3 regions of the Pseudoalteromonas sp. BSi20311 genome follow, and region 3 is predicted to be linked to each of the others. Evidence: predicted binding sites of a transcription regulator. Region 3 holds the regulator's gene; each other region holds the start of a gene.
What was found. Region 3 encodes sigma-54, which starts transcription at its own class of promoters, with help from an activator protein. Its sites were predicted from a motif close to GTTGGCACGNNNNTNGNNT; they were not measured.
Positions count from the first base shown of each region.

Region 1 (10,567 bases), on a different contig from region 3:
ACTTATCATCTCTGGAGAGAGAAACAGCTGCATGACAAATGCAAGAATACCTAATATGTTCCATAATAAGGCAGTAATAAGTACGGGTTTTATCCAGCGGTTTGAGGTGTTTTCTGACATGTAAGCATCTATTTTTTATTATTGGTATTCTATTAAAGAATAAAAAAGCCAGTGATGCAAACTGGCTTTTAATAACACATATAACTTAAGCAAATGTTAGCCAAATGAAATAGGGCGACGACCCGTTTTTTCATCAACTTTAGGCTTTTTAGTGCGTTTGCGTTTATTTTTAGCCGGCTCTGTTGTTGCTACTGGCGCGGCTTTTTCTGCTGTAACTGTTTCATCAATAACTGGACGTTCTGCTGGAGTGGCATCTTCACTTAACGTTAATTGAAACAACTCGCCATCAAATGCAAGTACATCACCGCTGTATAATTTTTTCCGTTTGATTGTACAAATTTCATGGTTAACACCGACATAGCCTTCGCTAATTAGGTTTTTTGCTTGACCACCACCTTCAACAAGATCTAATACCTTTAATAATTTGCACAGCTCTATAGGCTCTTCTTCTAACTCAACTTCTATATATTCTTCGTTCATCATGTTTCTCAGTGGGGGTGGTATTAGCTGTAGTATAAAGGCTCAGTGGCTATTTTGCACCAAAGTGAGCTTGTTAGGTGAGTTGATTATGTGATTTTTTATGAAACTTTTTATCTCTTTTTATAGTCTTTAAAAAAACTGAAGTAATTCAGGGTTAAGCTTCACGCGAAAAAAATTACACATTGGCGCGCTAGTTGCCAATATCGGCCGTATAAGAGATTGAATATAAATAATGGAGTAAAACATGGGCATAAGATTAGCGATGAAAAAAGAGCTAATGGGCTTAGAGCATTCAGATCTGTTAACCGCTGATGATGTAAGAGCGCATCTAGCACAACAGGTAAAAGAAGACACTGAACGTGGCTTTTCAGTTATCTCTAAGTTTAACGATACCCATAGCCAGCTAACTAGCGGGCTTAAAACCAAACAAAGTGAGCTAGTATTTGAGCGTCATCGGTTATTTAATGAAGTGCTGTACAAACGTCAGAGTGTCGATGCATGGCTAAATAACCAGACTTCAGGTTAAACAGCCAAATAAATTAAGTTGCGATTTTAAATCACTCCTTTAGACTACACTTGTAATCAACGGGGGTGATAATGAAAAATGGAATTTTAGCGTGTGCACTCATGCTATTGTTGAGTGCATGCCAACAGCCTACAGTGTATATATTTAGTAAAGGTTTATCGGACTCACAGCGCCAGCAGTTAGAGGCCGCACTCAAAACACAATCCCTACCTTACGAATATGTTGAACACGACATCCCTCGGGAATTTGGCGTAGCTACTTTACTATTATCAAATGATAGAATTTTACGCCAAGAAACAGAGCAGTTAGCTACTATTATGCAGGGGTTAGGTTATCAACCCGAAATTAGCTACACCACACGCGCAAATCACTTTTATGGTGATGGTAATATTGGCTTTTATCTAAAAAATACTAATGCGGATGACGCTTTTACCATGCCTTCTCGGTTGCGAACAACCCAGTGCGAAAAAGGTGAGTTTAATGACCTAGCCGTAACCTTTACTGATCAACATGCTGAGTTCACATTAATCAGCGGCGCAAAAGTCACATTGAAATGGGAATATTTATACGGCTATTTGGTTATTTACTACAGCAATTATTCACAAACCTACACTCACTCACAGCCATTGGTTGAGACTCCTTTTGGCGACAAACCATCAGACACATATACCATAACAGCTCATGTAAATAAGCCAGGCTGGCTTAATTGCTCAATGCAGGTTGTTTATATGGATTAAGTTAACTGTTAACCGTGCTCTTCTATATGCTCCGAGAGTTTTGCAATGCGCAGGCTCATACCTTCAATAATACGGTCTTTAATTTTTTCGCGTATGACATTAGGTAGGCGGGTGAGAGCATCGGCAGTAATAGCCAGTACTATGGCGCTTTCTTTGGCGCGTGCATTAATACTGCGCTCTCGGTTATTAATAAATGCACCTTCACCAATAAATTCGCCAGGCTCTATACTACCCAGTTCCAGCAGGTGATTGTGTTTAAACACCATTAAAGATCCACTGAGCACAATAAACAGTCGCTTGTCATTATCAAATTCTTTAAATAAAAACTGATTTTTATTTATTAAATAAAGTAAACCAAATGACTCAAGCAAAATCTGGCGCTCATTGAGTGTGAATTCTTTAAAAAAATCTAAGCGATTTATAATTTCCATTTGCTTAAACAAAGGGATGTTTTCAATTAACTTCATTAATAACCTAGGACGCTAGTCTTATAAAATATCAGCTAATATTGCGCTCTTTTAATTTTCGGGTCAACGTATTGCGACCCCAACCAATTTTTACTGCGGCTTCTTGTTTATGGCCAGAACAATTAGCGAGGGCTGTTTTGATTAAGCGGGTTTCTAGCTGGGCTTGAATATCCGGCCAAATATTTTCTTTACCTTGTTTAAATTCTTGATTAAGCCACTGCTGAAATGAATCTAGCCAATCGCCTTCTTGGGTTGCGGCGGCATTATCAATAATTTCAGGAGGTAAATCTTGCTCGCCAATCAGCTCTCCAGGCGCCATAACGGTTAACCAGCGGCAGGTGTTTTCAAGTTGACGAACATTCCCAGGCCAATTAAATAAACACAGTTGCTTAATCGCTTTAGGGCTTAATACTTTGCTATCTACTTGCAGGTCTTTTGCACTTTTATGTAAAAAGTGTAGCGCTAAGCGCTCTATATCTTCGGGACGCTCGCGTAAAGCAGGTAAACGCAGGCGAACCACGTTTAAACGATGAAATAAATCATCCCTAAACTTACCTTGTTTTACCAGCTCTTCTAAATTTTGATGGGTGGCAGCAATAATGCGTACATCTACTTTTATACTTTGATGACCCCCCACGCGATAAAATTCGCCATCGGCTAATACGCGTAATAAGCGGGTTTGTACATCCAGTGGCATATCACCGATTTCATCCAAAAATAAGGTACCGCCATTAGCTTGTTCAAAGCGGCCTTTACGCACGCTATCGGCCCCGGTAAAAGCGCCTTTTTCATGGCCAAATAATTCAGACTCAACTAACTCTTTAGGAATAGCCGCCATATTAAGGGCAATAAATTGATTTTCTTTACGCGGGCTGTGGTTATGCAAAGCGCTGGCAACCAGCTCTTTACCAGTACCTGACTCACCGTTGATGAGTACGCTCATACTTGATGCTGACAGCTTACCTATAGCACGAAACACTTCCTGCATAGCCGGGGCTTCGCCAATAATATGGGCACTTTTTGGCGGGGCGGTTTTTCGTTTGGTTTTTTTGGTCGAATTAGCACGATAGGCGCTTTCCACCAGTGCAACCGCTTCATTTAAATCAAACGGTTTAGCTAAGTACTCAAATGCGCCTTTTTGGAATGCATTAACGGCTGAATCAAGGTCTGAGTGGGCGGTCATAATGATCACAGGTAGCCCTGGCGTTTGCTCTGCTATTAGCTCAAGTAATGCCATACCGTCCATGCCAGGCATTCGTACATCGGAAATTAATACGCTAGGTTGACTAAATTTTAGCGCGTTAAGTACATTTTGCGCATCTGCAAAACTTTCTACTTCAAACCCTGCGCGAGTCAGTGCTTTTTCTAGTACAAAGCGAATTGAGGCATCATCATCTACAAGCCAAGCTGTTTTCATGCAAACTCCAAAGTATTAATCTGTAAACGGCAGATAAATATTAAATTCAGTATGTCCCGGCCAACTATCACATTCGATATAGCCGTCATGTTGATCAATCAAGGTTTGCGCTATAGATAATCCAAGTCCTGAGCCACCTTCTTTATTGGTGGTCATAGGGTAAAATAAGGTGTCGCGTAAATTGGCATCAATACCCGGGCCGTTATCCATGACTTGAATAAGCAGTGCCTTTTTAGGGGCTTTGCCAGGACGACGATGCTGGTAATTAATCCGCGTTTTTATTTTTATTTCGCCACCATCTACCAATGCTTGTTGTGCATTACGCACAATGTTTAGCACTACTTGTTGAACTTTGCTCTGATCAATATAAACATCAGGAATACTCGGGTCGTAGTCTTTAACTAACCTAATATCGCGGTTGTTATCTAAGGTACTGAGTTTTACAACCGACTCTAATGTTTGATGTATATTGCCATACGATTTTTGCGGTAGCTGATTAGGCCCAAGGAGCCTATCAACTAATTCACGTAATCGATCGGCTTGTTCAATTATCAGTTCTGCACATTGATCTCTTTCTTGCTGATCACCTTCATACTGCAATAATTGCGCCGCCCCGCGAATTCCACCCAGTGGGTTTTTAATTTCATGGGCTAAACCGCGAATTAAGTTGCGTGCAGCTTGGTATTGATGCATTTGATTTGAGACTTGATCGTGCTTTATTTCGTCATCAGTTTGTCGACATTCAAATAAAATATAAAAGGTATCGTTATGCTTTATTCGTCGTGTGCTGACCGCTAACTTTGCATGGCGAGAATCGATAAACACCACGTCAGCTCTATGCTGGTGGCAGTCTACACCATCAACTAACGAATACTGTGCAATACGTTTTAAGTCGATAGAGTGGTAATTGAATAAGTCGTCGAACGCTTGCCCGAGTAGGCGCTTTTCGCCTAAACCAAGTAATTCACTAGCACTGGTGTTGGCGTAAATAAGCGTAAAGCTTTCATCAAGTAACATCAGGGCGGTGGTTTGGTTTTGCCAAATTATATTTAGTAGCTCTGGGCTAAAATGTGTCTTATTAATCATTATTGCACCATTTTAGTGCGCCTGGGGAGGTAGGCAAGGTTTTTAGTAAAATATACGCTAATTATACGTATTTAACTGCAATTACCGACCTATATTAAGGCCTTTACGATGCATAAAAAATACACTTTCAGGGCTAGTTGCAATTACTTGGTTTTGTTTATTATAAAGTTTAACTTGCAGTGTATGTTGGCCGCGTTCTACATCTCTTAACGCCAGGGTGGTGGTATCACTGGGTTCACCAATAGCAATGCCATTTAAAAACAAGCCAATAGTAAATCCAGCTTCAAAGCGAGGAGCGATCTGAGTTGAAACGTACACTGAACCGGTGTTTTCTCTTATAGTTTGGTTGGGCTCTGGTGATGTAATACTAATTTTAAACTTGACCGCTGTTTTAGTCGGTGAAGTATCAAGAATGTCAGTATTTGTTGCAGGCATGTTTAAGTGTTGGCTGGTGAGCTTAACCTCCTTGGCGCCAGGTTGAGGGGTATCTGAAAAAACCAGCACACCATTTTTGTCTTTCCATGCATAAATTTTTTTATTGCTTGCATGGCTATTAACACTTAACACTAAAGCTATTAATAGCAACAAAACCTTACCTACCATCCTGCCACCCTGCATTGTTTAAACTTACTTCACTTTAGTGTAGAACCGTTAAATTTGCCATAAAAAAAGCCCGCAAAGCGGGCTTAAAACACACATTATTTATCGGTTAATAAATTAACAGCTGTAGTACATTTCAAACTCAACTGGGTGAGTCGTCATGTTAAGTTTTTCAACTTCTTTTGACTTAAGTGCAATGTAAGCATCAATTAGGTCATTAGTGAATACGCCACCTTGGTTTAAGAACTCACGGTCTGCATCTAATGCTGCTAGTGCTTCATCTAGTGATGCTGCCACAGTTGGAATTTCTGCTGCTTCTTCAGCTGGTAAGTCATATAAATCCTTATCCATGGCATCGCCAGGGTGGATTTTGTTTTTAATTCCGTCAAGGCCAGCCATAAGCATTGCAGAGAAAGCAAGGTATGGGTTAGCAGTTGGATCTGGGAAGCGTACTTCAATACGGCGACCTTTTGCAGATGGAACCACTGGAATACGGATTGACGCTGAACGGTTACGTGCAGAGTATGCAAGCATTACCGGTGCTTCAAAGCCAGGCACTAAACGTTTATACGAGTTAGTTGACGCGTTAGCAAAAGCGTTGATTGCTTTAGCATGTTTGATGATACCGCCAATGTAGTAAAGCGCGTCTTCAGAAAGGCCGCCGTACTTATCACCTGCGAATAAGTTTACGCCGTCTTTAGCTAAAGATTGGTGACAGTGCATACCAGAACCGTTATCACCAACAACAGGCTTAGGCATAAAGGTTGCTGTCTTTCCGTATAAATGAGCCATGTTATGGATAACATATTTCATTTCTTGGATTTCATCTGCTTTTAAAACCATAGTGTTAAAGCGAGTTGCGATTTCATTCTGACCGGCAGTCGCCACTTCGTGGTGATGCGCTTCAACAACTTGGCCCATTTCTTCTAACACTAAACATGTTGCAGAGCGCCAATCTTGGAAGTCATCTACTGGTGCAACTGGGAAGTAACCGCCTTTAACACCTGGACGGTGGCCTGTGTTGCCATCTGCATATTCTTTATCTGAGTTCCAAGCTGCTTGCTTAGAATCAATTTTATACATTGAACCTGACATGTCAGATTTGTATTTAACGTCGTCAAATACGAAAAATTCTGGTTCTGGACCGAATAAAACGGTGTCAGCAATACCGGTAGAACGCATGTACTCTTCAGCGCGTTTAGCTACTGAGCGAGGGTCGCGCTCATAACCTTGTAATGTAGAAGGCTCAACCACGTCACAACGAACGATAAGTGTTGTTTCTTCTGTGAAAGGGTCAAGCTTGATTGAATCTGCATCAGGTAGTAATACCATGTCTGATTCATTAATGCCTTTCCAGCCAGCAATTGAAGAACCGTCGAACATTTTTCCATCTTCAAAAAAATCTTCATCAACTTGATGATGAGGAATAGAAACATGTTGCTCTTTACCTTTTGTGTCAGTAAAGCGTAAATCAATGAACTTAACGTCATTTTCTTTAATAAAATCTAAAACCGATTGTGACATGTGTCCTCCAACTATTGGGTTTTATTATTGCTGCTTAGATACTTTAAATACCTATAAGCTGATTTTGTGCCACTATTATAATTTGTTGTTTTTTATGTGAAAATATATAAACAGTATAAAGGCGGCATAGATTAAGCACTGTTTTGGTGCGTAATAATTCCAAAACGGTGCAACATTTACAGGGTTATAATTGCTTGCAAATTAATCACCTTAGACTAACACAAAGAAAATGCAAAATACGCAGTAAAGTCGCTTTAAATTAATCCAAAACCACCTTTTGAGATTAATTTATAAAAATTAATCATCAAAATTAATTTTTTTAAAACAAAGAGTTAATTATTTTATTGCGAAAGTTTGAAATTTTATTTTGGATAAACTTTCATCCATTCCATTTATAGGGGATAATATGCGCCCTTTTAAATCCTATGCTGGGACATCTCGTGAAAGCGCAGGTGAGAACGTATAGCCCCTGCAGGATCAATGAGATTCAATTTCTCTGAGTGAACATATGAGTATCGAAAAGTTAAGAAATATAGCAATTATCGCCCACGTTGACCACGGTAAAACAACACTGGTTGATAAACTACTTGAGCAATCAGGTACATTAGAAACACGCGGCGGTAATGAAGAGCGCGTGATGGATTCAAACGACATTGAAAAAGAACGTGGTATTACCATTTTAGCGAAAAACACCGCTATCTCTTGGAATGATTACCATATCAATATCGTAGATACTCCTGGACACGCCGACTTCGGTGGTGAAGTTGAACGCGTACTTTCGATGGCTGACTCAGTACTACTACTTGTTGACGCTCAAGAAGGCCCAATGCCACAAACGCGTTTCGTAACGCAAAAGGCATTCGCGCAAGGCTTAAAGCCAATCGTTGTTATCAATAAAATTGATAAGCCAGGTGCTCGCCCTGATTGGGTTATGGATCAAATCTTTGATTTATTCGACAATCTAGGCGCAACTGATGAACAGTTAGACTTTAAAGTAATCTACGCATCAGCAATCAATGGTTGGGCTACATTAGATTTAGACGAAGCATCAGATAACATGGAACCTATGTTCAAGATGATCGTTGACGAAGTATCACCACCGGATGCAGATCCTGAAGGTGACTTCCAAATGCAGATTTCACAGCTTGATTACAACTCTTATAAAGGTGTAATTGGCATTGGTCGTATCAAACGCGGTTCAGTTGTACCTAACCAACAAGTTACGATTATTAGCGCTGACGGGTCTAAACGTAACGGTAAAATTGGTTCAGTACAAAGCTACTTAGGTCTTGAACGTATTGAAACTGATAAAGCTTACGCTGGTAACATCGTAACGGTAACGGGTCTTGGCGAGCTTAAGATTTCAGATACGCTTTGTTGTCCTAACAACGTTGAAGCATTACCTCCATTAAGTGTTGATGAGCCAACAGTAACGATGACGTTCTCTGTAAATAACTCACCTTTCTGTGGTAAAGAAGGTAAGTTTGTAACATCACGTAACATTCGTGAGCGTTTAGACAAAGAATTAGTACACAACGTTGCACTTCGCGTTGCAGATACAGATAACCCAGATAGCTTCCGTGTATCGGGTCGTGGTGAATTACACCTAGGTATCTTAATCGAGAACATGCGTCGTGAAGGTTATGAGTTAGCTGTATCTCGTCCAGAAGTTATCTTACGTACTGTTGATGGTGTGTTAGAAGAACCGTATGAAACACTAACTATTGACTGTGAAGAAGCGCACCAGGGTTCTATCATGGAGCAAATTGGTCTTCGTAAAGGTGAACTTACTGACATGGCCCCAGATGGTAAAGGCCGTATGCGTTTGGACTTTATGATCCCAAGCCGTGGCTTAATCGGTTTCCAAACTGAGTTCATGACATTAACGTCGGGTTCTGGTTTACTTTACCATACGTTCGATCACTACGGTCCGCACAAAGGTGGCGAGCTAGGTGTTCGTAAGAACGGCGTAATGATTGCAAACGCAACAGGTAAAGCACTTACTAACGCATTATTTAACTTACAAGAGCGCGGCCGTTTATTTATCGGTCACGGTGTTGAAGTTTATGAAGGTATGGTTATCGGTATTCATAGCCGTGATAACGACCTTACAGTTAACGCGCTTAAAGGTAAGCAACTTACTAACGTTCGTGCATCTGGTACAGATGAAGCACAAACACTTACACCAGCACTTAACTATTCACTTGAGCAAGCGCTTGAGTTTATTGCTGATGATGAGTTAGTAGAAGTTACACCTGAGAACATTCGTATTCGTAAGCGTCATTTAACTGAAAATGAGCGTAAACGTGCGGGTCGTGCTCCTAAGTCATAATCTATTAATTTAGAACAATGATTTTAAAAGCCGCTGTATTGCAAAATACAGCGGCTTTTTTGTGTTTGAAAACAAGCGCTGTTAGCTATAAGTCGTCAGCTGTCAGATTAGAACAGTGTTATTGGGTAGCTTGGTTGTTAATATGGCTATTGGGTGAAAGCCGCTAGACTTTATAAACCATGCAATACAATCTTTTCATCTAAAAGCGCAGCGCCTCTATCCGCTTTGTAGATAATTTACTTAAAAAATCTTTATACAAAGAGAAGAGAATGAGAAGTAAAAGAGTAAGAGCTAAAACAACTGATAATGTAAAACCCCTATTTTTTTTGGTTTCGTTGCGCTCAACCCAACAAAAAGGCCAGTTCGCTAACTTCATCACTTTTTCGGTAGTAGAGTGATTTTTCCAAACACATCAGCATCTATATAGCCAAGGTTGCGACTGCCGTTAACAGGCTGTACTTCATGTGAACCCATGAAGTGCTCACGAACTTTACTGCCGTCGTTATCGCAATATGCGAGCATAAAGCCGACTACTTGCTTTGGCGTTAATTTAAGCGGAGTGTTTTGTGCGCCTTGTTGGAAATCGTTTGGGTAGAGTTTTATCGCCACTTCCCACGTGATGTTATAGGGCGCAGTGGTATTGCGTTTCCAGTTACTAACTAAGTGGTCGGTATATAAATGCGCTTTTTTATCAGGCCCATAATCGGCTGCTTGGTTATCAAGGCCAATATGATAGGCAAACGCGGTATGATTAAACTGATGATTACCACCCGATGCGTCACTATCTATAAACACTTCTAAGGCATCATCGTCCCAGTATTTATCCGTTGGATCTGGGTGAGTATCAATAAGCACATCATCACTAATGTCTGCTTGTAAATACAAGTAGTTTTCATCCCACAAAAGACGATAGCGACCTTTAAAGTCAACATCTGATGAGGGAAGTGTACCATCCATTAGGTGTGGCATAGAGTGCCATGTGGCGCTATTCCATGCACTTTCAGAAACACCATCAATAGTTATAGCTGTTGGTGTATGACTAACGTCAATAGCCATGAGTGGCTGGGCAAAAAGTAAACTAAAAGCGAGTAGTGTTTTTTTCATTAATCATCTCATCAATTAAGGATGATTTAGCTTGGCTTAAATAGCTATTAAAAACAATCTCATAGTCTACTTTTATACTAACTTATTGTGCCTGCTATGCTGTCTTTTAATGCCAGCATTAATAAATGCGCACTTTCTCCAGACATTTTAAAAGGATTAAAATCAATGGAGCCT
Region 1 covers NZ_BADU01000002.1:47,163-57,729, forward strand. Annotated here, with positions in the region: gene P20311_RS00350 (hypothetical protein) at 1-120, opposite strand, end outside; gene P20311_RS00355 (RNA-binding S4 domain-containing protein) at 217-600, opposite strand; gene P20311_RS00360 (hypothetical protein) at 845-1,126, shown strand; gene P20311_RS00365 (hypothetical protein) at 1,198-1,863, shown strand; gene P20311_RS00370 (Crp/Fnr family transcriptional regulator) at 1,872-2,330, opposite strand; gene ntrC (nitrogen regulation protein NR(I)) at 2,362-3,747, opposite strand; gene glnL (nitrogen regulation protein NR(II)) at 3,763-4,833, opposite strand; gene P20311_RS00385 (DUF4124 domain-containing protein) at 4,915-5,436, opposite strand; gene glnA (glutamate--ammonia ligase) at 5,551-6,957, opposite strand; gene typA (translational GTPase TypA) at 7,466-9,289, shown strand; gene P20311_RS00400 (CBM9 family sugar-binding protein) at 9,665-10,393, opposite strand; gene P20311_RS00405 (BLUF domain-containing protein) at 10,471-10,567, opposite strand, start outside.
Region 1: the regulator sigma-54 is predicted to act here: its motif matches at 7,013-7,031, upstream of glnA (glutamate--ammonia ligase).

Region 2 (10,567 bases), on a different contig from region 3:
TATATCGTATTCTTTACGCGAGCGTGCAGCTAAAGAGGTTTGCGAGCCTGAATTTAATAAACGACCATTTTGATCGGTCACAGTAACGCGCGAAGGCTCAAGCCCTTGTACCGCTGAAGCTATCATATCAACAACCGAGTCAACTTCTTCGCCATCTAGAGAGCGACCGCGTTTAAGAGTAAGTACAACAGTCGCAGAGGGTTTTTTCTCTCTACGGGCAAATACATTTTCTTTGGGAATAGCTAACAATACTTTGGCGCGAGTAACATTATTTAGCTCTTCTATAGTACGGGCAAGTTGTTGCTCACGGCCATGTTTAAGGCGCTCACGTTCTAAACGTTGGCTTACCCCAAACCCCATGTCTTGCATAATAATGTCGCTACCTGATGTAGGCCCTTGATCTAAACCTTCACGGGTCATCAATAACTTGATATTTTGATATTCAGTTTCATCCACCGAGACCACATTGCCATCAAGTTGGTAGTCAATTTTTTGTGCATCTAAAAAGTCGAGTGTTTCTATTAACTCTTCAGTTTGCATTTTACCTAAAGGGCGCATATCTGGCTGACGAGCCCAAATAATAACGAAAATAGCAATGGCTAAACAAATAGCTAATGCAACAATCAGGGTAATTTGACGTAAAACATCAACACCGCCAAGGGCACTGAAATAGCCTGATTTTTGCTCTTGTTGATCTTCGTTTTCACTTTGCTCCATCATGCCATCAGCAAGTGCCAGATCTGTAGATTGATTAGATTGCGCCACAATAATTCTCCACTACCTAATTAAACAGGCATGTTCATAATTTCTTTATAAGACTCAACAAGCTTATTACGAACCTGTACCGTAGCTTCAAATGCCACAGAAGACTTTTGCGAAGCAATCATAGCCTCGGCAAGTGACACGCTTCTGTCGCCATTCTCTACCGCTTTTACTTTTTGCCCTGCGTCTTGCTGAAGTTCATGCACTGTATTAAGGGCATTACTCAACATGTCACCAAACTGTGCTGTAGAGGTTGATTGCACTTGCGTTGGCAAGTTATTAACTTGATTACTACGTGTGGCTTCTGCAGCCATTGATTGCATTTCTTGAAATAAAGCACTGTTTTGAATTTTCATAATTGTCTCTGATAATGCAGTAAACTCTTAAAGAGAATAAAGCACAAAACATGCCAAAAATTAAAATCAATTAAAACAACGCTTTAAGTAAAATAATTAAGCAGTCAGAGTTTTGACAGCCCTAAATTCAAGTGATTGAACTTAGGGCTTATGGGGGTTATGCTGGGAGGGAAATACCTAAATCACGCATTTGTGCTAATTTGTAGCGTAAAGTACGCGGGCTAATACCTAAGGTTTCGGCGACCTCTTTACGTTTTCCTTGGCAGCGTGCCAAGGTTTCTAAAATAATACGATGTTCTTTATCTTTAAGCTCATCTTTGTAACTACCAGTATCGACGGCTAACAAATCATTTTTTTGCTCATCTGCAGGCGCTGCTTTTTCATCATAATAAGCGTTACTGAGACTACTTTTTACAGGCTCAATGTCAGCTTTAGTTTCTGCCACAAAATGCGTTGGAGCTAGATTTTCGATAAAAATAGCATGCTCATCAATACTATTCCCACTGCGTAAAATTAATGCTCGCTGAATAACGTTATCTAGTTCGCGTACGTTACCGGGCCAGCTATGGCTAAGCAGTTTTTGCTCTGCACTGCTATCTAAATACGCCATTGGCTCTTTGCTTTTACTTAAGTGACGTTCAATCAAATGTTTAGCCAACACTATAATGTCCCCTGGGCGCTCACACAGTGGTCGCCACAGCAGTGGGAAAACATTGAGTCGATAGTATAAATCTTCGCGGAACTGGTTTTCAGCAACCGCTTCTTTTAACTCTCGGTTACTTGTGGCAAGCACACGTACATCCAGTGCAATGGTTTTACGACCACCTAAACGCTCAACTTCACGCTCTTGTAGTACACGTAACAGCTTGGCTTGCAGGCCTAAATCCATTTCGGTGATTTCATCAAGTAAAATAGTACCGCCCTGTGCTTGTTCAAACTTACCAGGGCAAGCTTGAATAGCACCGGTAAACGCGCCTTTCTCATAACCAAATAAAGTGGCTTCGAGCATATTTTCAGGAATAGCAGCACAGTTAATCGCAACAAACGGTTCATTACAGCGTTTTGATTTGTCATGAATATAACGCGCCAGTACTTCTTTACCAGAGCCACTTGGCCCAAGCACCATCACACTGGCATCTGAACGAGCAACTTTATTAGCAAGTTCGAGTAATTGAATACTACTAGGATCGGCGACAATGGGCCCGTCTGTTTCTTTTTCTTTTTCTGGTAAGTAACGACTCACCATATTCAATAGCACTTCTGGTGCAAATGGCTTAGCCATATAATCAATCGCGCCTAAACGCATAGCCTCTACAGCATCATCAATAGTGGCGTAGGCCGTCATCATTAGTACGGGTAAATCAGGGTAATTTAATTTAATACTACGTAATAAATCCAAGCCGCTCATTGCGCCCATTTGTACATCACTGACCACCAATGAAAATGCTTCTTTTTTTAGTAGCACCATGGCTTGCTCGGCACTATTGGCGGCCATACAGGCTATACCTGACATTTCAAGCGTATCAATTAATGCTTCACGAAGTCCGGCGTCATCTTCTACAACTAAAATAGTGTTACTCATTGTGACTCCCCTAATTTAGATGTGACACTAATAGGTAGCAACATACTAAAAATTGCTCCCCCTTGTGGGTTGTTGTTTGCTTCAACACGTCCCTGATGTGCACTGGCCACTGAACTTACAACGGCAAGTCCTAAACCAGTACCTTGGCTTTTAGTGGTATAAAAGGGTTCAAATATTTTTTCGCTTTGCGCTAAGTCAATCCCAGGGCCATTATCACTAACACTAATGCGGACATAATCAGGGTCTTGCGTATCACGCAAAGCACTAAGATGTACTTGTGCACCACTGCCAATGACTTGAATACTATTATGAATTAGGTTTTGAATTGCGCTTGCCAATGCTGTTTTGTTACCCATAATTTCAATATCGGGTTCAGGTAAGCTCACATTTAATTCGCTATCATTGAGCGCTACCATAGCATCGGCACCGGCTTTAACTTCACTTAGTAGCTGTTGCATCGACACTTGCTCAACAACTTGCTGATCACCACTTTTAGCAAATAACAGCATGTCGTTTACTTGGGTTTCTAAATCTTTTAAACGTGACATTAATTTAGTATGAAAACTGCCGCGAGAAGCTTCGGGTAAGCGTTTTGAGCCTAAATTTGCAGCATACAACATAGCCGCTGATAACGGTGTGCGTACTTGATGAGCCAAAGACGCCACCATTTTACCTAAGGCACTTAAACGCTGCATATGCGCGACTCGCTTTTGTAAGCGTCGGGTTTCGGTTAAATCGGTCATTAGTATAAGTTGCCCAGGCTCAGGCGCGAGTGCAGTAATATCGAGCTTTATTAAGCGTCCATCTTTTAACGACACTTCATGACCATCATCTTGATGAGGACGAAATGAGCGCTGAATAACGCTAAACCACTTCTCTCCTTCTAATGGCTCGCCGAGCATATCGATAGCTATTTGGTTTGCCTTAGCGATCATTCCTTTACCATCAAGTACAATCACGCCCGCAGGCATGGTATCAACCAGATGAGAGAGCCAACTTGCTTGTTGACGCAAATCACTCAACTCACCAACATACTCCTCTTGCAGTAAACATGGGTTATACTGATTAGCAGAAATAAACTGAGGTTTTAGCACACTTGCAAGGGCCATAATCAACTCTCTAAAATAATGTAGATACACTGGATAATGCACAATATGTACCAAAATTATTTCCTTATAATATCAACAATTTAAACAGTTAAAATACGTGCCGTAAAAATGACGCGCTAAGGAATAAGCATGAAAGAGGAAGCTCAGTATCGCTGTCCATGGTTAGATACTTCAAAACCAGACTACGTGGATTACCATGACCATGAATGGGGCGTACCTGTGTATAACGATCACCTACTTTTTGAGTTTTTGACATTAGAATCGGCACAAGCGGGGCTCAGCTGGTACACCATATTAAAAAAGCGCGCTAATTATAAAAACGCCTTTGCCAACTTTGACGTAAATAAAGTAGCGGCCTTTACTGAACACGACATAGAAACATTAATGCAAAATGAGGGAATTGTTCGCAATCGCTTAAAAATAGCCGCAACAATTAATAATGCAAAGTGCTTCATTGCTATTCAAGAAGAGTTTGGCAGCTTTAGTGATTACCAGTGGCGGTTTGTTGGTAATAAACCTCAGGTAAACGATTTAGAGACGCTTGCGGATTACCCTGCAGTTACTGAGGCATCAACATTATTTGCAAAAGATTTAAAAAAGCGTGGCTTTAAATTTTTAGGCCCAACCACAGTGTATGCCTACATGCAGGCCTGTGGAATGGTTAACGATCATAGTAATAATTGCTTTAGAAAAGAAGAAGTTAAAAAGTTAGGGTTAAAGGTTAAAGGTTAAAGGTTAAAGGTTAAAGGTTAAAGGTTAAAGGTTAAAGGTTAAAGGTTAAAGGTTAAAGGTTAAAGGTTAAAGGTTAAAGGTTAAAGGTTAAGCAAATAGCATAACTTTAGGCTTTTTGGTTTTAACCCTTTAATTGTTATATTTACCCAAAAAACAGTAAGTTGGCACCCAACGCAGACGTGGGGTAAACCTGCTAAAAAATAGAACCTGTAACGGATTCAGTGTAACTACCGGTGTTTAGTTTTTCTAACCTAATATCTAATACCTAATACCTAATACCTAATACCTAAAATATAACACCTGCACTTTGCTCTTAATCCCTAGACAAGTTATATTTTTTCATTTTTTCGACCAGTGTGGTTCGCCTTACGCCAAGTACTTCAGCAGCACGGGCGACAACGTAATCAAAGCGCTCTAATGCCTGTGTGATTAAGTTAATTTCAAGCTCAGCTAAGTACTCTTTAAGCTCAATACCTTCATCGGGCAATAAACCAGGTGCGGCCTGAGCAAAGTCATCTTCTAGATCTATTTCGTCTTCACTAAATCCGCCGCTAAAAATATCATTAAACGCATCACGCTCCATCAGTTCTTCTGGATACTGAGGCTCATAGGCTTCAACTTCAATGTAGCGGTATTTGTTAGGTAAGTCAGGAACATCCACCACCTTATCTGGGAACATAATAACCATACGCTCAACTAGGTTCGCGAGCTCACGGATATTACCCGGCCAAGAATGTTCTTTTAAACTATCAATAGCACGCTCTGTAAACTTAGCCGTAGTACCGCTTTGCTCATTTACGCGGCGCATAAGCTCTTTAAGTAGTAATGGTATGTCTTCTGCGCGTTGAGCAAGAGATGGGCTCTCAATAGGAAAAACATTTAAGCGATAGTATAAATCTTCTCTAAATGAGCCTTTTTCTATCATGTTTTCAAGGTCTCGGTGGGTTGCGGCAATAACACGCACATCAGCTTGAATCGCTTTAGTACCACCAACGCGCTCATAGCTGCGCTCTTGTAGCACTCGCAGTAACTTAACCTGCATTTGCAGTGGCATGTCGCCGATTTCATCTAAAAATAGCGTGCCACCTTGCGCTAACTCAAAACGGCCTTTTCGTGCTGAAATAGCCCCAGTAAACGCGCCTTTTTCATGACCAAATAGTTCACTTTCTAGTAGCTCTGCAGGAATTGCCCCACAGTTTACTGGTACAAATGGGCCTTTGTTACGCTTAGAAAGCAAATGTACGTTTCGGGCAACTACTTCTTTACCTGTGCCCGACTCACCTAAAATAAGTACGTTAGCATCGGTTTTAGCAACCTGCGTAATTAAAAAGCGTAAATCTTTTACGGCTTTGGTTTCACCAACAAGACCATCAAAGGTGCTTTTCTCTTTATTATTTTTATGTTCATGCGGCAACATGCGCTGATATTGCTGACAGTCGTGTAACAGCTGTGTGGTTATTTCATGAGTAAATGGCTCACATATCAACCCCACAACATTAGCCAAACTCAACAAAGGTTTAAGCGTTTCACCAATGAGTAAAAAAGGAAATGTTGGGTATCGTTTAATTAAACTTTCGTGATCTAAAGACTGCAAAGCACCTAACACCACAATACATTCTTTGTTTTGATAGTGGCTACATGCCTGTTCAAAGTCAGCTTCTGTTTGCAACTGTACCGCCTCACCAATAAAAGTAAGCGATGCGTATAATCCAATAGAGCGATTGTTATTATTATCTAAAATTAAGATCATCTTTAGCGAGCCATTTATTTCACTAATTTGTTTTATTAATCAAATTGTAAGCCAGTTGGGTTTGGATGCAAGCAATAGCGGCGATTTTTTGACATTAACGCCAAAAAACAGACACTGGCCGCACAAAGTCAATACTTTATAACTATTAATTGCCTGGGTAGTTTTAGTGACATACATACTTAGGATGAATTAAACGACATATAATGCGATTTTCAATGATACGATTTCACACAGTAAAAACTCATAAAAACTGCTATTATTATTTAAAGGTGTGACTGTTTTGGCCGATAAAGTAATAGTCAAACTTATGTTGGAACTAAACTTGCTTAGAGTTCTGAACATGTAATTAAAATTTAAGGAATTACCTATGGCTCATGCATCAATCAATAAATACCGTCAAATAACAGTTAGCAGCGTTAAAGAGATGACACCTTATGATCAAGTCAAACTCGTGTTTGTAAATATTGTTGGCAAGCTCTCTGCTGCAAAAGGATTTATTGAACGTAAAGAGTTAGAAAAAAAAGGCAACGCAATCTCTGATTGTATTGTGCTACTTGGTGCGTTGCAGCAAGTGTTAAATTTTGAAGACAATAATGAAGTATCAACTAACTTAGACTCTTTGTACGATTACTGTCAGCGTTGCTTATTAACTGCAAACCTTGAAAACAACATTGATAAAATTGATGAAGTAATTACCTTAATTAAAGAGATTAAGTCAGGCTGGGAAGCAATTCCATTCGAACAAAGAGAACCACAACTGTAATGTCTTTAAATCGGGTTACAAGCTCACAAGTTAAAGATAGTGAGACTCGAGCATATTGCAATGAGCTAGTAAGTTTGATTGCTGACTCAGAAGATTGGGATATTGAGCAAGCGCTGAATATTCATAATAAACTTGATATTCACATAAGTAGCTCACTTTCTAGAGAAAAAACTCATTATTCAGCTACTGAACTTGAGTTTTTAATTAACCTAATAGAACAGCTATCTGTTAAAATAGATAATCAAAAGCAACTATTAGCGGTTAAAATAGTTGGTAATCAAAAAAATAAAAAAGCTGTAAATAAGTATAAATCTAATATTTAAAAACACTTCTTGCCTTAGCTAACCCCCTATTTTATTCCCCTTTACAGAGTGATTAAGCAGATTTTTCACTCTGTATTTTTATTTCCTCAAACCTCACTATAAAACAACACAGTTAGTTACTAACAATCGAACAAACATAAAAAAACCTGACTCATAAGCCAGGCTTTATTTGCTAAACAAAGTTAATTGTTTAGCTAGACTTTTTAGCCACACCCGGTAGGTTAGCTAATTGCTGCTGCAAGTAACCTCCTGTCGAGTTTAGGTTAGCAACTAATATATCCATGGCATTGTATTGGCTATATAGTCGCTCTTCATACTTTTTCATTCGGCTATTAAATGCATCAACTTCATCTTGTAGCTTATCGAGTTGTGTTTCACGCCCTTCAATACGTGAACTAAAAATACCATCAGAGGCCGTATAACCTTTAATAACAGTATCTAACTGGCCAACAAAACCATCACCGTCATTTTCGCCAACAAAAAACGTTTGGATAGCTTGTGGATCACTTTCTACGGCAGCTTTAAGAGCGTCAGAATCAATACTTAACTTACCTGAGCGCTCAGTTCTAATACCAAAGTTAGCTAAAAAGTCGGTATTACCATTACCCGTGCTAAATTCAGATGTTAACATCGAACGTACTTGGTTTACAGAGCCTCTAAGTAATGAATCACCCGCAAGTGCACCAACGCCCTCTTCAGCGCTAGAGCGACCGAGCTGATTTGATAAATCAATAAATGCATTAAACTTCTCTACAAACGACTTTAATCCAGCAGCAACATTATTATTATTTTCAGTGATAGTTGCTTTACTTAAATCATCGTCTGCATTGTGAGTTTTTTTTGGCATTAATGGTGACGCCCTCAATGACATCTTTAAATTCATTTGTACTGCTTGTCGCAACAAGCGTCCCATCAATCGTAATTGAAGCATCCGTCGCTGCTGTTACTTCGTTTAAGTTTTCAGCATACGTTGTTGATGTTGTATCACTATCATACGCAAGACGAGACAAGCCAGACAAGTCTGTATTACCACCATCACCGACATCATCAACTACAATTTTTATTGCGTTTTCTGCGCCGGTTTCTTTACTTGATAACACTAATCGCTGACCGGTGTCATCAGTTATAATGGTGGCGTTTACAGAGTCATTATCAACTGAATCATTAATCGCGTCACGTATATCAGCCAGCTTTGCTGTGTCTGACACATTTATGTCAAAACTGTTAGAGCCAGAACTAATCGTGAGCTTACCCTCTCCCACCGCTTCATCGCCAGCTATAGCATTTGATGTTAGCTTTTGGTTCTCAGCCAAACTATTAACTTTAATAGAGTAATTATTGGTTTGCGCGTTTTTTTCAGAGCTTAAAGAAACAAAGTCGTCACTGCCACTGATAGTGCGCTTTTGAAAGTTTTCGATGTCACCCAATGATTCTAGTGAACCATTAAGCTCTTCCAAAGAGGCTTTTAGGGTACCTACTGCAGATATATCGGTAGTAAAGTTTGCTTGCTGTTTAGTTACTCGAGCTTGGTAAGGGCTTTTTTCAGCATTCACTAAAGCAGTTACAATTTCATTAACTTGAAGCCCTGAACCTATACCTTTAAATGAAATATCCATAATAATTACCCTCTTAAATTACTGAAAACTAAACTTTAAAATCAACCAATACACCGGTGGCTTCCGCTAATTTAGCAACGATACCTAATACCTCTTCAGACGGGTACTGCTTAACTAAATCACCACTTTCTTTATCAATCACCTTAATAACATTACGGCCAGAATCTTCGTCGACCTTAAACTGAAGGCTGCGATTCATTTCGCCCATAAAGTCCTGCAATTGCTGTACCACCTTCTCTAGTTTTTCAGGTGATAACTCAGTTTTAGAAATTTCGCTATTACTTGCAGTGGTGGTGATGGGTGTATTCTTTTGTTCATCAGCATTTTGCTTAACTTGTGATGGGGTTTGGTAACTTGAGGTAACCTCACCTTTTTGCGCTGAGCTGATATTTAGATTTAAACTTTGCGTTTCCATAATTCGCTCCTACTATAAAGCGATATAAAGCTTTATACCTATACAAGAAAGGAAGGGTTGCCCCTTCCTTAGTAGTTAAAGTATAGAGCTTATTGTTAAATTAACCTAATAAGCTAAGTGCTGCCTGTGGCAACTGGTTAGACTGAGCTAAGATTGTTGTACCAGCCTGTTGCATAATCTGGTTCTTAGTTAGTTTAGCCGTTTCTGCAGCATAATCTGTATCTTCGATACGGCTTTTAGAAGCAGATACGTTTTCTGATACGTTTGCAAGGTTAGCAATGGTAAAACCAAAGCGGTTTTGCACCGCACCTAAGTCAGCTCGTTGCGCATCAATTTGCGCAAGCGCGGCATCAATTGTTTGAATTGCATCTTGTGCACCTTCGCTAGTCGAACCAGAAATATCAATAGATTCAATGCTAACAAGACCGCTGCCCGCACCTGTTCCAGTCACAGAGGAATTTGCAGTATCATCACCTAAATATTCAGATACATTGGCACCTGCTGTTGAATCACTAATCGCTATTTTATTAGCAGAAGTAAGCGACAATGTTGATGCTACTGCTTGATCACCATCTACTGTACCTGTATATGCAGCGGCTCCCTCATTAGCATTAACTAGCTGCACTGTACCTGTCCCCGTGCCTGCAGCTGTGTCAACTTGAACCCCGTTAACTCCGGTTGCATTTAAGGTAATAGTTTCGTCATCTGAGTTATAAACGGCATCATAACCGTCAGCCACCATAGCTTCAGCTAGTCTAGCACCATCCCCACCGAAATTACCCAAATCGTAATCATCTCCGCCAACAGATAACACGTCATCATCCGCTGAACTCAAATTTTGGATTGTAACGCTTAATTTGGCTTCAGCTGTTACACCCGTTGCAGCAGCATTTATTTTTTCTGCCATATCATTTGCGCCGTCAGTAGCTCCAAAAGCAACTGCAGTACCATTAACGCTCCAGTTTGCTGGTTGAGTTTGAGTGGCTAACTGAGCCGATAAAAGAACATCACCACCAGAACCTAAAACCGAACCTGAACCTGATATATTATTTGCACCGATTGCATCTGCTGATACATCACGCAAAGTTACGTTAATTGTTTCATTTGCGTTAGCACCTACTTGAAACTGTTTAGTACCGAATGAACCATCTAGTAAGCT
Region 2 covers NZ_BADU01000083.1:584-11,150, reverse strand. Annotated here, with positions in the region: gene fliF (flagellar basal-body MS-ring/collar protein FliF) at 1-765, opposite strand, end outside; gene fliE (flagellar hook-basal body complex protein FliE) at 786-1,118, opposite strand; gene P20311_RS09525 (sigma-54 dependent transcriptional regulator) at 1,276-2,700, opposite strand; gene P20311_RS09520 (PAS domain-containing sensor histidine kinase) at 2,697-3,809, opposite strand; gene P20311_RS09515 (DNA-3-methyladenine glycosylase I) at 3,939-4,541, shown strand; gene P20311_RS09510 (sigma-54-dependent Fis family transcriptional regulator) at 4,855-6,291, opposite strand; gene fliS (flagellar export chaperone FliS) at 6,659-7,054, shown strand; gene P20311_RS09500 (hypothetical protein) at 7,054-7,377, shown strand; partial or broken gene fliD (flagellar filament capping protein FliD) at 7,568-8,993, opposite strand; gene P20311_RS09490 (flagellar protein FlaG) at 9,022-9,408, opposite strand; gene P20311_RS09485 (flagellin) at 9,509-10,567, opposite strand, start outside.
Region 2: the regulator sigma-54 is predicted to act here: its motif matches at 3,846-3,864, upstream of P20311_RS09520 (PAS domain-containing sensor histidine kinase).

Region 3 (10,567 bases):
TACTAATTCAAACTCCCCCTCAAATGCTGCACCAATTAACTGTTTGTACACTTTATTAATTGGGTAATTCATCAGTCTAAACAGTTCATCACCGGTTTGGGTAAACTTATAATAACTCAATACTAAATCGTTACTTTTTGCTTTTAAAGTTAGTTTTTGAGTCAAAAAGGAGAGGGTAATTTCTTGTCCTGCTTTTAATGCAGCTGATTCAATCTCTTTACGGTATAACAAATTTAAATCCATTAAGGTTAATACATCAGGAAAGCTCACACCGCTTTTACCTATGCTTAATGACACTTTATTACCCTTACCTAATAAATCAAATAACGAGGGTTTTTTGTAATAGCCTAAAAATATTAGGTGACTACTGTCTTTTTCGTTATACCCTGAAATAGACACACACTTTCTTAATGAATCAGCTTCGCGCTGGGTCATGTGTTTGAGAGTTTGTAAGCTTTTTATAGAAAAGGTACCTGGGCTAATGGTTTCGCCAGTAAAAATTTTTGCCCATAATGTTTGCATAGATTGGTTTGAGGTATCTTCACATAAGGCAATAAAGTGCTCCACCCAATCGGCGTCAGGTTGTTTAGCGCAGGCTACATCAGGACAAAACTCCATTGCTAAGGCTAAAATAGTCTCGATATTTTGTTGTTGTTTTATTAGCAGTAGATCTTGTCTTTTTTGTGCTCGAGCTAACACTGAATGCTCGCTATTAATACGATAAAGAGACTTTGCTTTACCCTGCGTATTATAGGTTTTTTCATCAGCTGCAGGTGTATTACTCACTTTTGTGACTGAGTAACCTAACAGTGACTCAATAATATTGGCAAGTTTAATTCTGGCTTGTGCGGTTTTGACTGTCATGACTTTCCATTATTGCTTGTGCATCACTGAGCTGGGCTACCGTCTTTAGGTTATTTAGCCCAAGAGTGACTATATTGCTTAATATATTTTCAGCAAATATAGCAACATAGCCAGAAATGAGTGGCACCGTTGCTTGCCCTTCAATATGCCACGTGACGGTTTTTGTATGCGGGCTAAATAGTAATCGGCTAGTAATAATATGTTCTTGATTAAATAACACACTAAATACAACTTCATTGGCGCTCAATGATGATATTGTCATTGAGCCATTGCCCCACTTACCTTGCCAAGACTGATAGGCGCCTGCCCCAGAACTTGGTTCACCAATACTAAATTCAATGTTGGGATCTATTTGCTGCCACGGCGACCATTTGTACCACTGCGTAAAATCTTCCACTAATGACTTTATAACAGGAGGGCGGGCATTTATTTTAATGCTTTTTTGCACGTGATAGTTTTGTGGTAAAAGTAACCCAACAACAACAAACGCCAACAGTAAGATGGCTGAAAACTGCATTAATTGTTTAAGTAGTTTAATAGGTATGCCTCATTGGTTTTAATATTACAGCGTCTATGAATTGTTAATAATCACAGCTTATTTAATAGTTTAGCTTAGAGCTGCGGATTTTTGTTTATTTTATCTGCTTAAAACAATTCTAAAAGCAGACATTAGCAGTAATTAGTTTAGATGATATTTTTGTTTTAGTATTGCTATAAAAGTAGGCGGTTTTTAATCACCACCTTACATTTTGAGCTATATCAACGTGGATGTCGATAGGGTATAATTCGCGCCTTTTGTTATTGAACGGCCAATTTTATGAGCACATTAAAAGCTGATCGCGCCTTATTCTCATACCCTAAGTATTGGGCTGAGTGTTATGGCACAGCCCCATTTTTACCAACAACACGCGAAGAAATGGACGCGCTTGGCTGGGATAGCTGCGATATTATTATTATTAGCGGTGATGCTTATGTAGACCATCCTAGTTTTGGGATGGCCGTAATTGGCCGTGTGCTTGAAGCGCAAGGATTTAGAGTGGGCATTATTGCTCAGCCTGATTGGAACTCTAAAGATGCGTTTATGGCATTGGGTAAGCCTAACTTATTTTTTGGTATTACAGCCGGTAACATGGATTCGATGATCAATCGTTACACCGCTGAAAAACGTATGCGCCACGATGATGCTTATACACCGGGAAATGTAGGTGGTAAACGCCCTGACCGTGCCGTGATCATATACTCACAACGTTGTCGTGAAGCCTATAAAGATGTGCCACTGGTGTTAGGGGGCATTGAAGCCAGCTTGCGTCGTATTGCTCATTACGATTATTGGCAAGAGAAAGTACGCCGTAGTGTATTGTTTGACGCTAAGGGTGACATTTTAATTTATGGTAATGCCGAACGTCCATTAGTTGAAGTGGCGCATCGTATCGCTGCAGGTGAAACCATGGATACCATACAAGATGTGAGAGGCACGGCGGTTATTCGTAAGGAGCCTTTACCCGGTTGGCGCGGCAGTGATTCAACCGCGATTGATAAAATTGGTAAAATAGATCCTATTCCTAATCCTTATGGGGCGGATGATGTGGGTTGTGCTAAATCAGAATTTAAGCAAGCGGGTATTGATTTAAAAGCCGAAGCTGCAAAACCAATTACCATTCAGCCTGCGCGTCCTAAGCCATGGGAAAAAACTTACGTTAAGTTACCCGCTTTTGAGCAGGTCAGTGTTAATAAACCATTGTATGCCCATGCATCGCGTATTTTGCACCAAGAAACTAACCCCGGTTGTGCAAGAGCGCTATTTCAGCGTCATGGCGATCGCTCTATTTGGGTGAATCCGCCAGCTTATCCACTTGAAACCCAAGAAATGGATGATGTGTTTGGTTTACCGTATCAGCGTATTCCGCACCCAAGTTATGGCGACGATAAAATTCCTGCTTACGATATGATTAAAACGTCGGTAAACATTATGCGTGGTTGTTTTGGCGGCTGTTCGTTCTGTTCTATTACTGAGCATGAAGGGCGAATAATACAAAGCCGCTCACAAGAATCAATTATTGAAGAGATTGAGCAAATTAGAGATAAAGTGCCGGGCTTTACTGGGGTTATTTCTGATTTAGGCGGACCGACCGCAAATATGTACAAACTGCGTTGTACCAGTAAAAAAGCAGAGAGTACCTGTCGCCGCTTGTCGTGTGTGTATCCTGATATTTGTAAGCATATGGATACTGACCATACCCCGACTATCGATTTATATAAAAAGGCGCGTGAGGTTAAAGGGATCAAAAAGATCTTAATTGCTTCGGGCGTACGTTATGACCTTGCTGTACGTGATCCTCGTTACGTTAAAGAGCTAGTAACTCATCATGTTGGTGGATATTTAAAAATAGCCCCAGAACACACAGAAGACGGCCCATTATCAAAAATGATGAAGCCGGGTATGGGCGCCTATGATGAATTTAAAGCGCTATTTGATAAGTACTCTAAAGAAGCAGGTAAAAAGCAGTATTTAATTCCATACTTTATTTCTGCTCACCCAGGGACTAAAGACGAAGACATGGTGAATATGGCTTTGTGGCTGAAATCGAATGACTTTAAGCTTGATCAGGTGCAAAACTTTTACCCATCACCGATGGCTAATGCGACCACCATTTATCATACTGAAATGAACTCGCTGCGTAATATTAAAAATAATACTGAGCAAGTTGCGGTACCAAAAGGCGCGCGCCAGCGTCGTTTGCATAAAGCGATTTTGCGTTACCATGATCCTGCCGGTTGGCCAATGATCCGTGAAGCCCTGCGTAATATGGGCAAAGCTAAACTCATTGGTAAAGGTCCAAATTGTTTAGTGCCAGAAGAAGGCAGAGATGAAAGGCAAACCAAAGGCGGTAAAGGCAATAAGGGCGGTCGTCCTGCGCTTACTCGTCATACTGGCTTTAGTCAGTTTAAAAAAGCCAACACTAAACCTAAGGTAGGCGGTAATCGCCAGCGCGCTAAGTAGCCTTAACTTATGTAAAGTAACTATCGGCTTAAACAAAAACACCGCGTATTGATGCGGTGTTTTTGTTTATAAACGTTTATAAAAAGATTAAATCAATAACCAAGTCGCAGTACCTAAGAAGGCAAATATACCAACAATATCAGTTACTGTGGTTAGTACCACACTGCCTGCCAGTGCTGGATCTATTTTCATTTTTTTAAGCAATAGTGGAATACTAGCACCCGCAATACCTGCTGCAACTAAATTCATAAACATAGCAAACGCTAAAACACCACCGAGTTTGAAATCCCATTGCCAAAGCGCAACGACACCGGCAATTAGGATAGACCAAACCATACCGTTAATCGCGCCGATAGCGAGTTCTTTTAATAATAAAAAACGTTGGTTAGTTTGGTTGATATGGCCCACCGCGATACCGCGAATAACCAAAGTTAAGGTTTGGCTGCCTGCAACCCCACCCATTGACGGGACAATGCCATTGAGCACAGCAAGAATTGGTAATATAGCTAAGGTGTTTTCGAAAAAGCTCGCCACAATTGCAGCCAGCAATGCAGTTAGTAAGTTTACACCTAGCCAAATTGAGCGCTTTTTAGAGCTTTTTAAGACCGGCGCAAAGGTATCTTCTTCATCATCAAGACCCGCTAAGCTTAATAAGCTATGCTCTGCATCTTCACGGATAACATCAACGATATCATCAATAGTAATACGACCAAGCAAATGCGCGTTGTCATCGACAACTGGTGCCGATATCCAGTTATGCCGTTCAAATAGTTGCGCTACTTCGCTTTCATCCATAGAAATAGGAATAGATTCACACTCTTCATCCATTAAATCCTGAACAATTTTTTCAGGGGGATTAGTTAATAAAGTGCTCAGCGATAAGGCGCCTAAAAAACAGTTATGTTTATCTACAACGTATAAGTCATCGGTGCCCTCTGGCAGTTCACCGCGTAAGCGAATATAACGTAGTACAACATCTAGAGTTACATCAGGGCGAATAGTTACGGTATCTATATTCATCAAGGCGCCAGCAGAGCGCTCTTGGTAAGATAGAGCTTGTGTTGCACGCTCTCTATCTTGAATATCCATAGCGCTAACAACGTCTTTATATACGGTGTCTGGTAGGCTACGTAGTACTTCCCCTAAATCATCATGGCCCATGTCTTCTGTTGCAGCAGCAATGTGCTCAGGTGCCATTTGCGCAATAATGCCCAAACGTACGTCTTCAGAGAGCTCTTCAAGTACATCACCCTGTACATCAGGATCAACCAGTTGCCAGAGCATACGACGAATTTTATGGGGAGATGATTCTAAAAGAAGTGCGGTATCACAAGGTGCCGTTTTTGCTAGCATGCGCCTAACTTGAACAAATTGACCACTATTTAGTGACTTAGTCACCTGTTTTAGTTGTTGTAGTGGAATATCTTGTTCTAAAGCTTCAGGCATTGGCGTCCTTAATTAAATTTTATTACACGATGATGGGGTATCGCTTTATCTTACTTTATATCAGTAAACTACCTCAACCACTATTAACCTTAGCTTATAAGCAGGATTACTCTTGCTCATTAAATCGTTGGTCAATGAGCTCACCAATTGCATTAAGTGCAGGCTCTGCGTCAGGGCCTTCACATACTACCTTAACTTCTTTGCCTTGACTGCTTTCGAGTAACATAAGTGCTAATACACTGTCGCCAGCGGCTTGTTTATCGTCTTGAAATAACGTGATTGAGGCATCAAATTGCACAGAAAGCTGTGCCAGCACCGTAGCTGCTCTGGCATGCAGGCCTAACTTGTTTTTTATTAAAAATGTGTTTTCTAACCGCATTACTATTCTCTTTGATGTTATTCTTGTTCTCTGTGACGAATTTTTACATTAGGATGACTCATTGCAAAACTTTCACCTATAGTTTGCGCTAAGTAAACAGAACGGTGTTGTCCACCAGTACAACCTATGGCTATGGTCAAATAGCTGCGGTTATTTCTTTCTAAATGCGGCAACCATGTTTGTACAAAGGTTTGAATTTGCCATGTAAATTTTTGTACTATGCTGTGGCTGGCTAGGTAGTCTTTTACCGGTTGATCTAGCCCTGTGAGTGGCTTAAGTTCAGGCTCCCAATGCGGGTTTGGTAAAAATCGGGCATCGAATACGTAATCTGCTTCTTTGGGTATACCGTGCTTAAAACCAAATGACTCAAAGGTAATGATCAGTTGTTTGTCTTTTTTACCGAGTATTTTTTCACGGATAGACTCAGCCAGCTGATGCACACTTAAATCAGTGGTATCAATCATATGATCAGCATGATTGATCAAAACATCCAGTAGTTGTTTTTCTTTTTTTATTGCTAAATCAAGCGGCAGTGAGTCAATCGAAAGAGGGTGAAGACGCCTAGTTTCCGAAAAGCGTTTAATTAATGTTTGATCGTCACTGTCTAAATAAAACACCGTTGGTTTAGTGAAACCAGGTAAATATTCAATGATTTCATTAAACTGTTGCTGCTCTTTAGGTAAGTTACGCACATCAACACTTACGGCAATTTTGTTGTAGCTGTCGGAAACACTACGAACAAGAGATGGTAATAAATTTAAAGGAATATTATCTACACAATAATAACCTAAATCCTCAACAACCCGTAACGCAACAGATTTACCAGAACCTGAGCGACCACTTATAATTATTAATTCCATTTATCACCCTTTATTGTTACTACGGTTGACTGACAATGACTTGGTACAGCTCATTGTCGGATTTTGCCGCCCGTAATTGCTTACAAAATTCTTTTTCGTTGAGCTTATCTGCAATGGTAGCTAAGGTCTTTAAATGCTGTTGATTGTCACCGTCTGGGACAATTAAGGCAACAAAAATGTCGACCGGTCGGTTATCTATCGCATCAAAATTAATAGCCGTTTCGCTCACCAGTATAAGTGCAAGAGGCTCTTGTGCACCACTCATACGACCATGTGGAATTGCAATTCCTCGGCCTATACCTGTACTCCCTAGCTTTTCTCTAGCGGTTAACGCGTTGAGAATATCTTGTTGGGTTAAATAGGGCAGTTTATTGTGAGCCAATTCACTGATAAATTCTAAAATTCTTTTTTTACTATTAAAAAGGACCGCAGCTTTACTGCAGTCCTGACAGATAAGTGAGCTTAGTTTCATAGTGTTAGTGTCGAGCAAGTTTCTCTTTGTGTTTAATTACTTGACGATCTAGCTTGTCAATCAGCGAGTCTATAGCGGCATACATATCTTGATGTTCAGTAGAGGCAAAAATTTCAGCGCCACTAACATGAACGGTTGCTTCAGCTTTTTGGTTTAGTTTTTCTACATCGAGAATAACATGCACATTCGTTATGTGATCAGTGTGCCTCTGCAGCTTTGCAAATTTACTATTTACGTAGTCTCTAAGCGAGTCAGTAATATCTACATGGCGACCAGTTAAGTTCAGTTGCATAAACATTTTCCTCTTTGTTGTACGCCTTAAATCAAACTTTTTCGTTGATTCGACGGGGGAATAGCTAGAGATTCGCGATATTTTGCAATAGTTCTCCTTGCTACTTTAATTCCTTGCTCTGCCAATATATCTGCAATTTTACTATCACTCAATGGTTTAGCTGAGTTTTCTGCTGCGATTAATTTTTTAATTAATGCGCGAATTGCTGTTGATGAACATTCGCCACCGTTTTCAGTGCTTACATGGCTTGAAAAGAAATATTTAAGCTCAAAAATACCCCGTGGTGTGTGCATGTATTTTTGCGTAGTAACACGTGAAATAGTCGATTCGTGCATTTCTACCATTTCTGCCACATCATTAAGCACCATAGGCTTCATTGCCTCAGGACCATGTTCAAAAAAGGCCTGTTGCTGTTGCACAATACAGTTAGTTACTTTAAGTAGCGTGTCGTTTCTACTTTCTAGACTTTTTATAAACCATTTTGCTTCTTGCAAGTGTGAGCGAATAAACTGGCTATCACCACTTGATTTAACAGTACGTGACATAGCCGCATATTGGCTGTTTACCCTAATTTTAGGCATGCTATCAGGGTTTAGTTCAACCACCCAACGCCCTTTAATTTTTTTAACCGACACATCAGGAATAACATACTCTGACTCTTCTCTGACAATAGTGTCCGCCGGTTTTGGGCTAAGGGTATGAATTAACGTCATGATCTCTTTAAGCTCATCTTCTTTGAGCTTAGTTTTTTTCATTAACGTGCGATAATCACGTGCAGCCAGCAAATCAATATGATCGGTTAAAATCATTTTTGTTTCGTTTAAAAAAGGCGTGTCTTTATCAAACTGATTAAGTTGAATACACAAGCACTCTTGTAAACTACGCGCGGCTATTCCTACCGGATCAAATAATTGAATACGCTTTAATACCGCTTCTATTTCATCAAGTTCAACTTCATCTTCGTCGTCGTTTTCTTGATTAAAGCTTTCTAAAATTTCTTCACAGCTAAGGGTTAAAATACCTGAGTCGTCCACGGCTTCTACTATTGCAATCGCAATGGCTTCATCTGTAGGACTAAATGGCGTCAGTTGCAATTGCCACATTAAATATTCATGCAGCGTTTCAGTTGAAGAGCCTTGATAAATTGATTCATCTTCAGGCATCGGTCCCGATGAAGAGGCAGGTGCTGCGCTCATGTATTCATCCCATGTAACATCCATTGCCATATCATCGCTAATGGTGTCTTTGCTCATGGCTTCGCCGCTGTCTTGCTCATACTCGCTAGGTTTTTCGTCAGCTGAAGTACTTAGCGTTGATTCATCGTTATCGGCTTTTTGTTCGTTTTTACCCGCAGCATCTTCGCTGTAATCTTGTTCTTCAACTTCAAGCAAGGGATTGCTATCGAGCGCTTCTTGAATTTCTTGCTGGAGATCCAATGTACTGAGCTGCAATAAGCGAATTGCTTGTTGCAACTGTGGAGTCATTGTAAGTTGCTGGCCCATGCGCAGCTGTAATGATTGCCTCATTTATCTCTAACAATCCTTTTAAATTACGGTCTGTTGACCTTTACGGATTAAAATTTGTTCAAACTAGGGGCGGTTTAATCGCGGCGCGAGGTTTGTAACCTAGTGGGCTAAGTCAAAACCGAGCAACAAAAAGTAAATCGTCCCTAGGCAGAACCCGAAGGGCAGCGCCTGTTTGGCATTGATGCTGCGTTATCGCCTATTTATGGGGAATACCACATCACATAGGCTCTGCCTTGCCTAAATACCAAACAGACTGCTGCAAATTCAACCTTGAAAGGTCAACAGACCTAAGTATAATTAATCTTAGCAGATGCTTAGTGGAATAACACAAATATTAGAGCTTGAACTGCTCGCCCAAATAAACATCGCGTACTGTTTTATCGTTTAATACGTAATCTGGAGTGCCTGATGCAATTAACTCCCCATGAGAAACTATGTAGGCTTTTTCACAAACATCAAGTGTTTCGCGTACGTTGTGATCTGTGATCAATACGCCAATCCCTCGATTTTTAAGATGCTCTATGATCTTTTTAATATCTAATACAGAGATAGGATCAACCCCTGCAAAGGGTTCGTCCAATAGTATAAATTTAGGATTTGCTGCTAATGCCCGGGCAATTTCAACACGGCGGCGTTCACCGCCTGACAGAGCCATACCTTGGCTGTCACGAATATGCTGAATGCTAAATTCATCAAGTAAATTATTTAAGGTATCTTCACGCTGTTGTTTATTAAGCTCTTTACGTGTTTCTAAAATAGCCATTAAGTTTTGGTAAACCGTCAGCTTTCTAAAAATCGATGATTCTTGTGGTAAGTAACCAATCCCTAAGCGAGCTCGGCTATGCATAGGTAATAAAGTGATATCTTGATCATCTATTGATATTTTACCTTTATCGCTCGGTACAAGGCCTACAATCATGTAAAAGGTCGTGGTTTTACCTGCGCCATTGGGGCCAAGTAAACCGACAATACTGCCAGCTTCGACTTCTAGGCCAACATTTTTCACCACTTCACGGCCTTTATAGCTTTTTGCTAATAGCTCTGCTTTTAATGTGCTCATGGTTGGCCTTTATCGTCTTCTTTTTTGTTTTCAACAGGCACCAAAATGGTGTGTACACGATCGGTTGAATTTTCATCTTTTTCTGCGCTAATCAACTGCTGCTCTATATCGTAGGTGATACTTTTAGCGGTAATTTTTTGACCTGCTTGAGCGATACTGGCATCACCGATTAAGGTTAAAAAACGTTGCGATACATCATAGCGAACTTCATTGGCACTGGCGCTCATGATGGTGCCATCAGCTTGTGTTTCTTCAAAGTAAGCAGGGCTACCTGTGGCAATTAAAAGTTGCTTATTCTCGCCTAAGTCATCACGTTTATGTACTTCTAAACGATCGGCGGTAATGCGGCGATTACCATGAATAATTTCAACATTTTTCTCAAAAATGCCCACGTTTTCTTTTAATTGACCTTCCTGTCTGTCAGCACTAATTGAAATTTGATTAGCCGCAGGGGCTTCAACGGTTTCCTCTGCATGGCTATGAAATGCAATCAGTAGTGAAGGAACAATTAAAATTTTAAATAGGTTATTGGTCATAATATAGGGTTCGCGTATGGTTAATAAGTTTAATCACTTCGGTTTTTAAATCGGCTTCAAGGCCTTTACCGATGATTTTTAAATTAGGTCCTGTAATAACGACTGGCTGCTGTGACTGCATAGTCAGTAGT
Region 3 covers NZ_BADU01000188.1:34,932-45,498, forward strand. Annotated here, with positions in the region: gene P20311_RS17955 (TIGR03899 family protein) at 1-864, opposite strand, end outside; gene P20311_RS17960 (SRPBCC family protein) at 833-1,381, opposite strand; gene P20311_RS17965 (YgiQ family radical SAM protein) at 1,682-3,865, shown strand; gene mgtE (magnesium transporter) at 3,953-5,311, opposite strand; gene P20311_RS17975 (HPr family phosphocarrier protein) at 5,418-5,690, opposite strand; gene rapZ (RNase adapter RapZ) at 5,708-6,550, opposite strand; gene ptsN (PTS IIA-like nitrogen regulatory protein PtsN) at 6,570-7,022, opposite strand; gene hpf (ribosome hibernation promoting factor) at 7,027-7,314, opposite strand; gene P20311_RS17995 (RNA polymerase factor sigma-54) at 7,341-8,840, opposite strand; gene lptB (LPS export ABC transporter ATP-binding protein) at 9,175-9,900, opposite strand; gene lptA (lipopolysaccharide transport periplasmic protein LptA) at 9,897-10,436, opposite strand; gene lptC (LPS export ABC transporter periplasmic protein LptC) at 10,426-10,567, opposite strand, start outside.